DNA from 2 places in the Paenibacillus gansuensis genome. Region 2 is predicted to be linked to the other one. Evidence: riboswitches for the same ligand, from Rfam matches in the RefSeq annotation. Region 2 holds a riboswitch; the other holds the start of a gene.

Region 1 (5,419 bases), on a different contig from region 2:
GGGTCCAGGGCGGAGGTAGGCTCATCAAACAGCATCACATCCGGTTCCATGGATAATGCCCGGGCAATCGCTACACGCTGCTTTTGGCCGCCGGACAGCTGCTTCGGCTTCGCATTAATATAAGCTTCCATGCCTACCACTTTCAAATGCTTTCTGGCGATGCGCTCCGCTTCTTCCTTCGAGCGCTTCAGCACCTTCACCTGGCCTACCACACAGTTGCTCAGCACATCATGATTTTCAAAAAGGTTAAACTGCTGGAACACCATCCCCATTTTCGTCCGGTAGGAAGGAATGTCGTGTTTGCCGTCGAGAATATTTTGCCCGCGATAGTTGATCTGCCCGCCGTTTGGAGTTTCCAGCAGGTTTATACACCGGAGCAGCGTCGATTTCCCGGAGCCGGAGGAGCCGATAATGCTGACTACTTCGCCGTGGTTGACCGAAAAGCCGATGTCCTTCAGCACAGTGTTGGCGCCATAGCTTTTACTTAGATTTTGTATTTCGATGACTTTGTTCATAGGTCGCAGTCTCCTCCTTATCTTGCGGGCTCCATCGTGTAGCTTTTTTGGCCGTCCAGTTTCTTTTCAAAATGCCGCAAAATCCTCGTTACCGTTAACGTCATTACTAAATAAATCACACACGCCACAAAGAAGGATTCAAAATACCGGAAGTTATTGCCGGCGACCGATTTGGTCAGGAAGTACAGTTCCGATACGGAAATCACGTTCAGCACCGAAGTGTCTTTGATATTAATGACGAATTGATTGCCCGTAGCCGGTAAAATATTGCGAACCACCTGCGGCAGCACAATATTCATCATCATTTGCATGTGATTCATGCCGATCGCCTGAGCCGCCTCGAACTGTCCTTTGTCTATCGAAAGGATGCCGCCACGTACGATTTCCGCCATGTAAGCTCCCGTGTTGATAGAAACGATGAGGAAGGCAGCCGTCAAGACATTCATGTCTAGGCCGAGCCCTAATGCAGAACCGTAGTAGATGACCATGGCTTGCACGATCATAGGGGTTCCCCGGAAAATTTCAATATATACCGTCAAAAGGAGATTTGCACCATTCAGCAGGGTTCGTTGTCCCATGCGTGTTGGCGCAGGGATCGTTCGGATCACGCCCGCCAATAATCCTATAATGGCGCCGATGATCGTGCCGACTAGGGAAATGAGCAGCGTCATGCCTGCCCCGCGAAGGAACATCGGCCAGTTCTCTTCTACAATTTTGAGGATCCAGTCTAAACTCATAATTCGATATGCCTCCTGTATTTAAAAACCGACTGTACGGAATACAGCCGGCTTCTCGTTATGTTATTTGGCAGCTGGTTGGTTTTTGATAGCAGTATCCATGATCGCTGTGCGCTGCTCTTCGGTGATGCCTTTGAGAACCTCGTTAATTTTCGCTGTATCTTCGCTGCCTTTTTTCAGGCCGACCGCAATCGCTGTGTCATCCTCGGAGGTTTGGAAGCCTTCTTCCTTGAATTCTACCATCGCGAAGTTCTCATTGGCTGCAGAAGCACTCACTGCTTCCGGACGCTCGGAGACGTATCCGTCGATGATGCCGGACTCCAGGGCTACACGCATCGCAGGGAAGTTGTCCATTGCCGTTTGCTTGGATACGCCCTTGATTTGGTCAATGACCGAATAGTGGAACGTGTTAAGCTGTGCGGTTACTTTAGCCCCATTGAAATCTTGGATGGACGTGGCGTTTTCGTACTTGCCGCCTTTTTTCACGACCATGACCAGATTTGATTTATAGTAGTTTTCCGAAAAGTCGATGGTTTCTTTACGTTCTGCCGTAGGCGACATCCCCGCAATAATTGCATCGATCTTGCCTGAAGTCAGTGCCGGAACAAGCCCGTCCCACTCGGTTTTCACGATTTCCAACTCTTTGCCTAGGCCCTCTGCGATTTTCTTCGCGATTTCCACATCATACCCGCCTGCAAATTCAGCAGACCCTTTGATCGCTACCGCGCCATTGGAGTTGTCGTTTTGCGACCAGTTAAATGGAGCATAACCCGCTTCCATGCCTACTTTGAACGTCTCCTTGGATCCGGAGTTAGAAGAGCTGGACCCGGCCGTTTCATTCGATCCGCATCCCGCTAATAGAATTGCTGCCGACAATAACAGTGTTGAAACTAGTTTTGTTCTCTTTTTCATAGTAAAATTCCCCCTGATAAAATAATAAAAAAGCGGCCCGAGATCAGCTCAGGCCGCACTATGTATAGTACCAACATACCTCTGCTTCCCTTGGAAGATAGCGCAACTCAATAAACTGGGTGGTCTATTGAGACAGTCCTACAGCTCTTAACTGCAGGCCCAGCGCGTAATACTGAGCATATTACCCGCTTCGGCGGCCTTTCCTTCTCCATAGCCTCTTCGCCTTCTCAAGCTCCGCTATGAACTGTTAAACACCGCGCCTCTACCTCACCATGAAAGTGTGAGGTGATATTCAGTTATGATAAGTATGCTATATGGCATGGAGGTTGTCAATATTTAAACAGTGGTTGAATATGGTAGGAAGTATAAATTTATAGTATGATCCCATGAATTCGTATGAAAATTCTAGTTAGCCTCTAAGCTTCTCCATCCCCGCACTAACCTGACATTCCGTCTGATCCGGATACTTCACGGTGCCTCTAATCTCGCCGCTCTTGGTACGCTCCGCTTCCACTTCAATGATTCCGTGTGGAGTTGGAACCTCTGCCTTCACCCAATCGAGGGATCCCAGAGACGGTGTAACGGAGAAGTTCCCGAACCCTGGCGCCAAGGGTTGGATGCCGGCAACATACGCCTGCAAGCCATAGCTGCCCGTTCCGCCCCAGGCATGAGTGAGAGATAACGTGTCTCCCCGATCGCCAATCGGAAGACCGCCGTCAAGATTCATCATTTCCCAGTAGGTTTTGTGACCTTGCTCCAGATGGCTTCGTCCGACACGCCGCATGACTTCCAGCCCACGATCCGTCCGACCTGCGTGGAAGCTTGCCAACGTCTCGTAAGCGGACATGTATGGCCATATATTATTGTTGTGCCGCCAAACAGCGGATTGTTGCGGAAGTACGTCCCACCACCATGCACCGTCCACTGCCTCGTCGAACACAGGAACGACATTAATCGAGCCGCGTTCTGTCCAGAACTGCTTCTCAATCTCCTGCAAGATTTGCTCCCCTCTTGAGGGATCGACCACATCATGAAGAATCGCCCACAAGTTTCCGTCGATCGCAAATCGATCCCGATCCTTCGTGCCTGCAGGTATCATCGTCAAGAGAGGATTGCTCGGCACACTGAACTGAGCAAGGATGGAACGTTTCGTTCTTTCCGCCTGCTGCCGGCAATACTCCTGCATTGGATGCTTTACAAGAGAGAACATTTGAACAAGTGCATCCCAAGCCGCCTTCTGCGCCATCGCCAAGCCGCTGATCTTGCCCCGAGCGTCAATCGAATACATCCAGCTGTTGAGGCCGCTGATCAAGCCATCCGATTCCATTCGCTTGTTCATCCATGCCACGACATCGCATAACCTGCCCACATTAGCCTGCAGATACGCCAGATCTCCTGTCAGTAATACGTATTCCCACAAATTAACGATGGTCCACATCGTCCATTCATAGAAGATCTGGCCATAGGCACCGCTGCCTGGGATAATGCCTTGCTCCTCTCCTTCTGTGTGTTGGAGAGTTAAAAGCAATTCTATTGTATTCTTGACAATCTCGGGCTGGTCAAAGGCATATAAAGCAGTTAAGGAAGCAGGCCTGAGATCTCCACCCCAGATGTCTTTGTCCCGGCGAACGCCGTCCCAGATCACATAGTCCGAATAAGGACCTTGCAACGATCGCTGCGTATATTTCGAAGGCTGACTGCACAGCTCTACCGTATACGTCCCCATCGCCCAGCATTCGTTGATCAGATCGTCATTGCATTCGAAGCCCCCGACGTGTTGAAAAGGCGCAGCGGTATAATCGAGCCATAATCGGCGGATGGACAGCGGTTCGCTAGAACGGTTATCCAGTTCGAGATAACGAAGAACCGTCAAGTCCTCTTCCAACAGATAAGCTCCCTCTTCCCCGGAGAGCCATTGATCCAGTTGGCCGTAAGGGCGCATTCTCACATAAGCCGGAAATCTTCCGGCAACCCATGCTTCATCCTCGAAGCAGCGATACAGGGAAGGGAACAGCCTTTCGTCGCTCGTGTAGGCATAGCGTATCTGCGACCGCGCAGCAGCCGAGCCGTCTAATTCCATATGAAGCAGCCCTGCCCGCTTTACTTGAAAGTCAAAGCGAACCTTCTGTCCCGGCTGAAGTTCGAACGGCGCGAATCCATCCGGAACGAGCCTTCTTTCCTGTGGTGAAAAGGAGATTCTCATTTGCGCACCTCGCACGTGACGCCAGGCAAAAGGGATAGTTCCCGCCTGAGATCCTGTTTCATCCAATCACACACATCCCATAGATCGGCTAACGGAGTCCGTGTGTGAGGAACGGCATGCATATAGGGAATCGGCCCAAACTCCGGCGTAATCGTCAACGCTTGTTTTCCTCGTTCGGTGTGCAGTGTTACGATTCGTTTCCACCAGTCATAATGGGCTTGGCGCTCCAGAGCATACTCAGGCGCACTTGGGTCCGGCACCTGAGGTCCTTCGGCGAACCCTACCCGCGCATGAATATGAATGGCTCTTTCACAAGCAAGTTCAAGGGCGGCGGCATGATCCTCCAGCAGCGATTCGCATACGCATACCCAATGGCTAAAATCGGCAGCTATCTTCAATTCCTTGTAATGAGTAAGCAGTTGAGCCGTATGCCAGGGGGTAAACATCGCTCTGCCCCTATGCGTCTCATGAGCGACAGGTATGCCGGCCTTCTCCTCGATCCTCAGCGCATGCTCGAAGTATCGGCGCTGATCGTCCCATGACATGCTGTCTTTGGCGCTATGAATGACAATGACTCTCGGATTCAACTCTGCGGCTTTGAGTATGGCATATTCCGCCTCAGCCTCGTTGTTTGCAAAGCACAATACCGCTGTCGTAAAATCGTATTGTTCAGCAAGACGTCTAAATCTGGTAATATCCGCACCTTCCAGAGGAGTATGTTCGATTCCGTTATAACCGGCAGCGGCCATTTGCGCAAACTGCTCTTCCATCTCTCCCGACATACCCCATATGGACTTTAAAATTTGAATATTCATGAATGCTCACCTCGATATCGTATTCTCTACTTATCTTAGATAGCGGGCCCCGATTCATAAATAATATCCTCTTGTCATTCGGGTAGATTTTTGTCCGAATTCACTAAGTAACGCGCAAGAAGACGCCGAGGCGTTTCCACCTGGCGTCTCTTGCGCGTCTTCTTGCGCGTTAATCTGCTACTTATTCATTTATCTACCCTTTCACCGCACCCAGCGTAAGCCCTTTAACAAAGTATT
Region 2 (5,419 bases):
ATCTGCTGAAATCATGGGATGACCTGCTGAAATGGCTGTCCTTGAGCAGTCTTCTTACCGCGGAACAAATCAGTGCCGTGAAAGATAAGTGGCCCAGCCAGGAAGCTGATTCGGCCGTAAAGGATGCAATCGAACTTCGAACCAGCCTGCTCTCAATGGTCAGGCAAAGCATGCTTGGAGACGAGTTGGCAGAAGAGGATCTAGGTCGAGTGAACCGTATCCTAATAAATCAGGTCGTCACAACAAGACTGGTCAGAACCGGAAACAGATTTGCTGTCGAACGGCAGACTGAGTTTCGGAGTCCGTCGGATTTGCTCATTCCCATAGCGGAGGCTGCGGTTGATTTGTTTGCGTATTACGATTTTGGACTGGTCAAAAAGTGCGGGAATCCGGATTGCGTTCTTTATTTTTATGACCACAGCAAGAATGGCATCCGCCGCTGGTGCAGCCCAAAAACATGCGGCAACCGAATGAAAGTAACAGCTTTTTTGAAACGGCGGAAGAGCAAAGAAGCAGAGGCAGAGTAACGTTAGAAGTCCTGGATTTTTCATCTGGGGCTTTTTCTATGCGTGATATTATTAACCTACATAATACATGTTTACAGGTTAAAAAACACAATATATAATACACCTAATGAGTTTAGGTTTGGTAAAAAAGGAGGTGCAATGATGAGCGATGTATATCATCCAGGGGAATTGGCCGTTCAAATGCTGGCGGGAGAACAATTTGCGGCAGAGCAGAACGGTGCTGGCATTAGGCCTTCCTTGTTTAAAGGCGCGATACTTTATTTACAGATACAGTCGCTTATCGTTGGTTCAACTATGGGGGATGACGGGAAGGTATGGTGCTCATTTTTGACTGGCGAGCCGGGGTTCATCGATGTTTCTGCAGAGACAGAAATGACCGTTACAGCTCGTCCTGCCGCGAGCGACCCCCTCCTTCGTAATTTGCAGTACCATCCGGAGATCGGTCTTTTAGCGATCGATTTCAACCGAAGAATCCGCCTGAGAATCAATGGAAAAGGGAGTTTCGACGGAGACCGGCGGCTGGAAGTGACAACAGAACAAGTATACGGCAATTGCCCCAAATTCATACAGAGACGATCGCTGCAACCTAGCGGCGGATTTCACCGGACCCAACGAACGGCAGACCGCAGCCGGGTTATCAGTCCTAACCAACAGGAATGGATCAGCAAGGCGGATACCTTCTTTATTGGAAGTGTCAGCTCGGAAGGGAACATGGATGCCTCTCACCGGGGCGGGCTTCCTGGATTTGTAACGGTTGCCAATGATCGATCCCTCCTCATTCCCGATTACTTCGGCAACTCCATGTTCAATACGCTTGGTAATATCTATAGCAATCCGGCCGCCGGATTATTGTTTATTGATTTTAACGGCGGTCATTCGCTGCATTTGAGCGGACGCGCCGAGATTATATGGGACCATGAGCAAGTGTCCCGGTTCCCGGGAGCGGAAAGACTTATCCGGTACGAGATTGACGATGTGCTCCAAATAGAGAATGACACGCCGATCCTATGGGAATTTCACGAGTATTCGCCTGTAAACCCGTTATTGGAGGAACGATGATGAAACCATGGGATCTTTTTCGTAAAATGAAAGGCGCGGGAAGAAGTCCGCTAAAAGTTGCTCCACGGAACGCATTTATCGGTTTTGCAGGTGGATTTGTAACGATTGCGGTGCTAAGCTTGCTGACCGACCTAACCTCCGTTATCTGGATTATGGCCCCGTTCGGAGCAAGCTGCGTATTGGCATTCGGCATCTGGGACGCTCCTCTCTCACAGCCCAGAAATATCATTGGCGGGCATTTTTTGTCCACCTTCGTCGGTCTGGTTTTCTATCATAGCTTCGGCCAGAACATGTGGGTTTCGGGTGCAGCGGTTGGAACCGCTATAGCTGTCATGATGCTGACGAAAACGACACATCCGCCGGCCGGCGCCGATCCGATCGTGGTAATCATGGCCGGGAGCGGATGGTCGTTCCTGCTGACACCTGTACTGCTTGGTTCCGTGATTGTGGTTGTCTTCGCGCTCATTGTGAATAACATGGATCGTAACCGAAACTATCCTACCTTTTGGTATTAGCGTGAGCGTTTCATACTCTGGGAATTATCAGATACAATAACGATAGACGGATCCATAACGGTCCATGTATCGATGGCATTTTTCCAATTCCAAAACATTCCTATTGAATTCTATCCAGTGGTTAATTAATATAGTGAAATGCTTATTCATACGAAACACCTCATCACACAGGTGAGGTAGAGGTCGCGGTAGTTAAGAGTATTCCGGCAGAGGCTGAAGAGGAAGCCTGGGAAGCCGAGAAGAAAGGAACTACCGCCGAAGCTTGGACGATCCATCTTTTGTCCGGGCTGGGGCCGTTTCCGAAAGGAACGGAACTGTCACGGGGGCTGCTTACCAATGCCGTCGTGTTGCGCTATCTTCACCATGGGTACGATGAGGGAAACCAGGCTGACTATTACGAGCTCAAAGCCGCCCGAATCCACTCGGGCGGCTTTTTTATGTTATCCCGGAACTTTCGTCGCCTGCATCCCTCGAAGTACGTCGTTGGAATATCGGTTTAGGCCTTTCATGTTGTATTTTATACAACTTTTTAACGGGTTTTTCTTTGTAAAATGGGACATTGCTGCAGTTTGTACAACATTTTGTACTGAAAGTGATTCAGCATGGGTAAAAATAGTGTACGCGCTGCAACATTTTGAGTGTACAGACTGTTTTGCCCGGGATAATGTTGTATAAAGTGCAGTATTTAAAGCACTTTTAGGATTCAGGACGCCTATGTATTCTGCAGCTAGTCATTTTCACGCCCTCCGGGGTTTTTATATCAGGAAGGAGCTTCAAAGAGAACATGTCACAACAACAACAACTCAAAAGAGGATTAAAGTCACGCCACATGATGATGATTTCCCTTGGCGGTTCTATCGGTACAGGCTTGTTCCTTGCCAGCGGCGGCGCGATTCATTCGGCCGGCCCGGGTGGAGCACTGCTCGCGTATCTGCTGATCGGCATTATGGTATATTTTCTTATGCAAAGTTTGGGGGAAATGGCTGCGTATCTGCCGGTTCCCGGATCTTTCAGTACGTATGCAACCCGGTTCGTTGATCCGGCTTTCGGATTCGCACTCGGCTGGAACTATTGGTACAACTGGGCGATTACGATTGCGGCCGAATTGTCCGCAGCTACATTAATTATGAAATATTGGTTCCCGGACAGTAATTCGGTACTGTGGAGCGCGTTGTTCCTTGTGTTGATGGTCGGGCTGAATCTGCTGTCGGTCAAAGGGTACGGGGAATCCGAGTACTGGTTCGCTATGATTAAAATCATTACAGTGATCGTGTTTATTGCAGTCGGGATTCTGATGATAGTCGGCATTTGGAGCGGGGATGCTCCGGGGTTAAGTAACTTTACCGGCGGGGACGCGCCGTTCCCGGGCGGGTTTCTGACCATTCTGGGCGTATTCATGGCAGCCGGTTTCTCTTTTCAGGGTACAGAGCTGGTGGGTATTGCCGCAGGAGAAAGCGAAAACCCGCGGGAGAACGTGCCCCGTGCGATCCGTTCCGTTTTTTGGCGCATCCTGTTGTTCTATATTTTGGCGATTGCTGTGATCGGGCTGCTGATTCCGTATACAAATGAGAATCTGGCCAGCAGCGAGATTACCTTGAGCCCGTTCACCATCCTGTTTGAAAAAGCGGGCCTCAGCGTCGCAGCGTCTGTAATGAACGCGGTCATCCTGACTTCTGTTCTATCCGCCGGCAATTCCGGTATGTATGCTTCCACGCGGATGCTGTGGGTATTAGCGAAGGAAGGCAAAGCGCCGAAGTTTCTGTCCAGACTGAACGGCCGGGGCATTCCGGTGGCTGCGCTGATGGTGACGGCGGCCATTGGTTTGTTCGCTTTCTTCTCCTCGTTCTTCGGAGACGGGAAAGTATACATCTGGCTGCTGAACGCATCCGGGATGACCGGATTTATCGCTTGGCTTGGCATCGCGGTCAGCCATTACCGGTTCCGCCGCGCCTTCAAGGCACAAGGTAAATCGCTTGAGGAGCTGCCGTTCCGTTCTAGATGGTTCCCGTTCGGCCCGCTTTTGGCGGCCGTCATGTGTATCGTTGTTATTATCGGACAAGCGATCGGGGCGGTTTCCGACGGACAGGTAGACTGGGTGTACCTGATAGCCTCGTATATCGGAATTCCGCTGTTCCTGATCTTCTGGCTGGGATATAAATTCAAGCATCGGACCAAACTGCTGAAACTCGAAGAATGCGATTTGAGTTCGGAGCAATAATAGCAGAGAGGCTGTCCCGCTTAGGCGGGACGGCTTTTTTTGCATGAAGTGCCGATGCTCGCAGCGTTTGAAAGATAAATAGGAAGGTTTGTGGACATGCTGCAGTGACCGGTATTTTGAAATCCATGGCCCGAAGTGTATGATAAGTACGATCAACATGCTCACTTGGAAAGGAATGCATCCTATGACTGACAACCGCACTCCGAAAGAAAAAATGCTCCAAGGCGACCTGTACCACGCAGGAGACCCTGTGCTGCTTAGAGAACGGGAAGAAGCCCGGGCGCTCACCCGCGCATTTAATGAAACGCTCGAAACGGAATACGATAAGCGCAAAACTCTGTTGAAGCAGCTGTTCGGATCTACCGGGGAAGAGCTGTATGCCGAGCCGACATTCCGCTGTGATTACGGGTATAACATACATTTGGGGAACAACTTTTTTGCCAATTTCGATTGTGTCATTCTGGACGTGTGCGAGGTGCGGATCGGCGAAAACTGCTTCATGGCTCCGGGCGTTCATATTTACACGGCGACGCATCCGATTCATCCGGCGGAGCGCAACACAGGGCTGGAGTACGGCAAGCCGGTGCGGATCGGCGACAATGTGTGGATTGGCGGACGTGCCGTAATCAATCCGGGCGTAACGATCGGAAACAATGTAGTCGTCGCTTCCGGTGCCGTGGTGACCAAAGATGTTCCGGACAATGTCATTGTCGGCGGTAATCCGGCGAGAATCATCAAGGAAGTTCAACTGTAGTACCGCGCGCAAAGCTTGTCTTCTTCCATCAAGGGGGCAGGCTTTTTCTCATGTAAAAATTTTGAATAACGGGTGTATTGACATTGACGTTGCGTAAAGGTGTAAAGTGAACATTGTCAGGAGGGAATCAGATGGAATATACAGTGCAAAAGCTCGGGCAGCTCGCCGGGATCAGCACCAGGACGCTTCGATATTACGACGAGTTGGGTATTCTGAAGCCGGCAAGGATAAACACCTCGGGGTATCGCATTTATGGGCAAGCGGAAGTGAATCGGCTGCAGCAGATTCTTTTTTACCGGGAGCTTGGCGTTAGCTTGGAGCAGATTAAGGCGATCGTGACCGATCC

What was found. A riboswitch is a leader RNA that binds a small molecule or an ion and turns the genes downstream of it on or off. The one in region 2 is predicted to bind lysine.
Region 1: linked by a shared signal. The riboswitch ahead of ACFSUF_RS23180 (transporter substrate-binding domain-containing protein) and the one ahead of ACFSUF_RS15780 (amino acid permease) in region 2 are both predicted to bind lysine.

The regions. Positions count from the first base shown of each region.
Region 1 covers NZ_JBHUME010000019.1:61,082-66,500, reverse strand. Annotated here, with positions in the region: gene ACFSUF_RS23190 (amino acid ABC transporter ATP-binding protein) at 1-515, opposite strand, end outside; gene ACFSUF_RS23185 (amino acid ABC transporter permease) at 533-1,252, opposite strand; gene ACFSUF_RS23180 (transporter substrate-binding domain-containing protein) at 1,316-2,164, opposite strand; lysine riboswitch at 2,255-2,437, opposite strand; gene ACFSUF_RS23175 (alpha-L-rhamnosidase C-terminal domain-containing protein) at 2,574-4,367, opposite strand; gene ACFSUF_RS23170 (sugar phosphate isomerase/epimerase family protein) at 4,364-5,182, opposite strand; gene ACFSUF_RS23165 (carbohydrate ABC transporter permease) at 5,376-5,419, opposite strand, start outside.
Region 2 covers NZ_JBHUME010000009.1:113,146-118,564, reverse strand. Annotated here, with positions in the region: gene ACFSUF_RS15795 (CGNR zinc finger domain-containing protein) at 1-527, shown strand, start outside; gene ACFSUF_RS15790 (pyridoxamine 5'-phosphate oxidase family protein) at 666-1,586, shown strand; gene ACFSUF_RS15785 (HPP family protein) at 1,583-2,101, shown strand; lysine riboswitch at 2,271-2,464, shown strand; gene ACFSUF_RS15780 (amino acid permease) at 2,886-4,319, shown strand; gene ACFSUF_RS15775 (sugar O-acetyltransferase) at 4,504-5,073, shown strand; gene ACFSUF_RS15770 (MerR family transcriptional regulator) at 5,205-5,419, shown strand, end outside.